2 regions of the Rossellomorea sp. LJF3 genome follow, and region 1 is predicted to be linked to the other one. Evidence: riboswitches for the same ligand, from Rfam matches in the RefSeq annotation. Region 1 holds a riboswitch; the other holds the start of a gene.
The links. A riboswitch is a leader RNA that binds a small molecule or an ion and turns the genes downstream of it on or off. The one in region 1 is predicted to bind thiamine pyrophosphate.

Region 1 (2,207 bases):
ATGTTCAGAAAAGCACGCTTCGTTCCAATCGACGAACTCCACAGGCAATTCTCCCGTCTTACTGAGATGTTAGACAACTAAACAAACGTTTGATTAGTAAGTGGAAACGTTAACTGGACTGGCCTGGATAGGTTAAACAGTTGTTTAGTAGGATAAATATCAGTGGTCATTATAAATGGTAGGTTGTATTTGAATTCTATATAAACCTTTAAAAGGGCTGCTGAAAATGGGTATTTTGACACATCTCATTGAAGTAGCTCTTTTGTCATGGTTCAGTGAATAGGTATATAATAGAGAGTATAAGAGTATAGTAGTTATGAGAAATGAAAGGGGGCTTGTTGAATGATCAGATTGTCCAGGACAAAGAAAGTCATGTTACTCTGTTTCGCAATCATACTCATAATAGTAGCCAACCGGATTTCCACTGTACAACATCTGACGGCAAGAATCGCCACCAATCTTTATGTTAGCTTGAAATACCAGGACCTTGACCTTGAATATCAGAACGTCGAATTCTCACCCCAGTTCGGAGATTATTCTGTAGCGTATAAGGACAAAGATGGAAAAGTATATGGATTCATGGTAACCCCTAAGTCAATGCCCGTCATCATCCTTCATGATCCTCTGAGAGAGACACCTTAAGAAAAAGTTCCTATCATTCTTTTAAATTATCATTCTTCATGTATAATAAACCTTAACAACTTTATAAACGGTACCACAAGGGGAGCGAAAGCTGAGAGTGAACAATCTGTTCTGACCCTCTGAACCTGTTAGTTAGGACTAGCGTAGGGATGTGGAAAATAGGCAGTATAGTGCTTATTTCGATTGTTTCATTCTCCCTCCTTATGGTTTCGTTTTATCACATAAGGAGGATTTTTTTATGAAAAACACTCGACTTGTCGTATTGCTTGAAGCTTCATTGATGGCTGCTTTTGCGGTCATCCTCGATTTGCTGCCTTCTATTAAGCTATCACCGAGTATCTCGATTTCGATTGCCATGGTTCCGATTTTTCTATTATCTTATCGAAGAGGCTTGAGAGCCGGACTGATAGGGGGCTTTTTATGGGGGATCCTGCAGATTGCCCTCGGGGATGCCTGGATTGCGACCCCGGTCCAAATGGCGATTGAGTATTTCATCGCTTTTGCTTTTATCGGTTTTGCCGGGGTTTTTGCCGGGAAAATTCAGGGCGCACTGGGAAGCGGCCAACGGTCCAAAGTGGTCTTCTGGGTAGTGATTGCAACATTCGCAGGGAGCCTTGCCCGTTATTTCTGGCATTTCATTGCCGGATTCGTGTTCTTTGCCGAGTATGCACCGGATGAGATGTCCCCACTGCTATTTTCTCTTATAGTAAATGGGATCACCATGTTGGGATCGGCATTTTTATGCACCATCGTGCTGGCATTCATAGCAAATATCGCACCAAGATTGATCAAAGTGCAGTCGCATCAACACGAAATCAGCCGAAAGGCCTCGTGAAATCTTATCAACCGATCCTTTAATGGGGTCGGTTTTTTCTATCGAGGACCGGGGAAGAATGAAATCCACCTAAAATCCCTCCCGTTTCTCATTGCTTACACCACTGCTTTCCTATAAACTAGACCTATTCAAAAAATAGTACGTGTGGAGAGATCGTATGGAAGCAAAAATGATAAGAAGATATGACATTATGGAGGTCAGCCTGCTGGCGGGGAAGATCATGCTGCAAAGTGGGGCGGAGACGTATCGTGTCGAGGACACGATGATGCGCATTGCCGCTTCTTATGGGATATCGGAATCGCATAGCTATGTGACCCCCACTGGGATCATCTTCTCGATTGAAACCTCAGAACCGACCAAAACGAAGCTCATCCGAATTAATGAGAGGTCTACGGATCTTGAGAAAGTGACCCTCGTGAACAGTATCTCAAGGCAGATCAGTAAAGGGCATCTGACTCTTGAAGAAGCATACAATGCCCTTGAGAAGCTGGATCAGTCGGATCTATCTTATTCCTTCCTGATTCAAGTGGCAGCGGCTTCGATTGCAAGCGGTTGTTTTCTCATCATGTTCCAGGGGATGTGGAAGGACTTCATTCCTGCTCTGATCACGGGAGGCATCGGGTTTACGAGCCTGATTTATTTACACCGCCTCGTCCCGATAAAGTTCTTCGCGGAGTTTCTTGCATCCTTCATCATCGGTATGGTGTCATACGGATTTGTAAAGCTTGGT
Region 2 (2,207 bases), on a different contig from region 1:
GCGCATTGGGGTCTCTACTTAGCCTTGAGGATGATATGGAAGTGGTTGGAAAAGCTGGCAATGGAGAAGAAGCCATTTCCCTCGTTCATGAACTGAAGCCGGATATTTGTATCATGGATATAGAAATGCCTGAAAAGACGGGACTTGAAGCGGCAGAGGAATTAAAAGGTGAAGATTGTAAGGTGATCATCCTCACAACCTTTGCCAGATCAGGCTACTTTCAGCGGGCTTTAAAGGGTGGAGTGAAAGGGTATTTGTTGAAGGACAGTCCCAGTGAGGAACTGGCGAATTCAATCCGGCTAGTGATGGATGGTAAGCGTATCTATGCACCGGAGCTGATGGATGACGTCTACAGCGAAGAAAATCCCCTCACAGACCGTGAAAAAGAAGTACTCGAGCTCGTTGCCGACGGGAAGAACACAAAGGAAATCGCCGATGAACTAAAGCTTAAAACAGGTACTGTAAGGAACTATATCTCCACCATACTCGACAAGCTGGAAGTGAAAAACCGAATCGAAGCCATCACACATTCCAAAGAAAAGGGATGGTTTAAATAATAAGAGGGGCGGACCTTCGAAAAGGTCCGTCCCTCTTTAATGATTTTGCATGAAATTGAATGTTTATTCGGATTTGATCGGGATGTAGAAACGAACCTACAAAATTTTTAATAAAAAAATATGTCATAACATTTATCCTGCTCCACCTTTTGCTGCCATTGAATCCGACAGCCATTTGGAAACGGATTAAGAATCATGATATTGTATTTTTATGTTGACAACTCAATGAATCATGATACGATAGCATCGAAAACAAAATTTCATAAGACGATCCACTAGGGGTGCCTTCGAAAAGGCTGAGATTAAAGTGTGACTTTAAGACCCTTTGAACCTGATCTGGTTGAGACCAGCGTAGGGAAGTGGTGTTTGACGGTCGCAAAGAATATAATTCTATCATTCTGATCTCAAGCCACTTTCTGTATGCTGTATGCATAATGGAAAGTGGCTTTTTTTGTTGCCCATTTCGGGTCGTCTGGAAAAGGAGCAGGAAATCATGACATTTTCAACAGTGTTACGAAACGAAGTCAACGACATTTGGGACGCAAGCTTCGATCATCCTTTCGTCAAAGGGATCGGGGATGGGACTCTCCCCATCGAGAAGTTCAAGTACTACCTCTTGCAAGATGCCTATTACCTTTCACATTTCTCGAAAGTGCAGGCACTTGGCGCTGCAAAAGCATTGGACTTACATACCACCTCACGAATGGCATCCCACTCTGTAGGAACAAATGAAGCAGAGCTTTCTCTTCATGAAAATTTCTCTAAACGATTAGGGATCACGGATGAAGATAAAATGAATTTCAAACCGGCTCCTACAGCGTACGCTTATACGTCCCATATGTATCGTTCCGCAAGATATGGAGGCTTAGCTGATATCCTGGCGGCAATCCTCCCATGTTACTGGCTCTATTATGAGATCGGGGAACGCTTGAAATCATGCACGCCGGAACAACCGGTGTATCAGGAATGGATTGAGGCATACGGCGGGGAATGGTTCAAAGAGTTAGTGGAGGAACAAATCAATCGTCTTGATGAATTGGCAGAAACCATGACCTCATTTGATAAAAAGAGAATGAAAGAAAATTTCATTATGAGCAGCATCTATGAATGGCAGTTTTGGGAGATGGCTTACACCCTTGAAAAATGGCCGTTTCAGAATGCACTGGATGTCGGGAAAGAAATGAGTGGACACCATGTCTAAATTAAAACTGACCGATATTTTAGTGACGGTGGTCATTTCCATCATGTTCGGGGTCATTTATAAGCTTTGGGGTCCATTTTATAACCTGTTGAAGCCGATCGGGTTGCATGCAGATCAACTCATCTATGGAATGTGGTTCATGGCGGCCACAGTAGCATTCTTGATCATCCGTAAACCCGGCGTCGCCCTTTTAGCCGAAATCGCCGCTTCTTCAGGAGAGTTTCTCATGGGCTCTGAATGGGGACTCGAGGTCCTTTTATTCGGAATCATTCAAGGGTTAATGGCAGAGTTGGTTTTCCTCCTGACGAAATACAGACGCTATGATCTTTCGATTATCTGTTTTGCTGCGTTCGGTTCTGCATGGGGCTCCATCTTCATGGATTACATGAAAGGGTATATGGGGGATTTAGTCCTTTGGAATCTGTCATTGTTTATCTTTGCAAGATTAC

Region 2: linked by a shared signal. The riboswitch ahead of tenA (thiaminase II) and the one ahead of thiT (energy-coupled thiamine transporter ThiT) in region 1 are both predicted to bind thiamine pyrophosphate.

Annotation. Positions count from the first base shown of each region.
Region 1 is NZ_JBANLY010000028.1:26,377-28,583, forward strand. It holds gene V8G47_RS18820 (thioredoxin family protein) at 1-81, shown strand, start outside; gene V8G47_RS18825 (hypothetical protein) at 343-642, shown strand; TPP riboswitch at 711-809, shown strand; gene thiT (energy-coupled thiamine transporter ThiT) at 881-1,477, shown strand; gene V8G47_RS18835 (threonine/serine exporter family protein) at 1,635-2,207, shown strand, end outside.
Region 2 is NZ_JBANLY010000001.1:289,454-291,660, reverse strand. It holds gene V8G47_RS01515 (response regulator transcription factor) at 1-557, shown strand, start outside; TPP riboswitch at 825-932, shown strand; gene tenA (thiaminase II) at 1,051-1,758, shown strand; gene V8G47_RS01505 (ECF transporter S component) at 1,751-2,207, shown strand, end outside.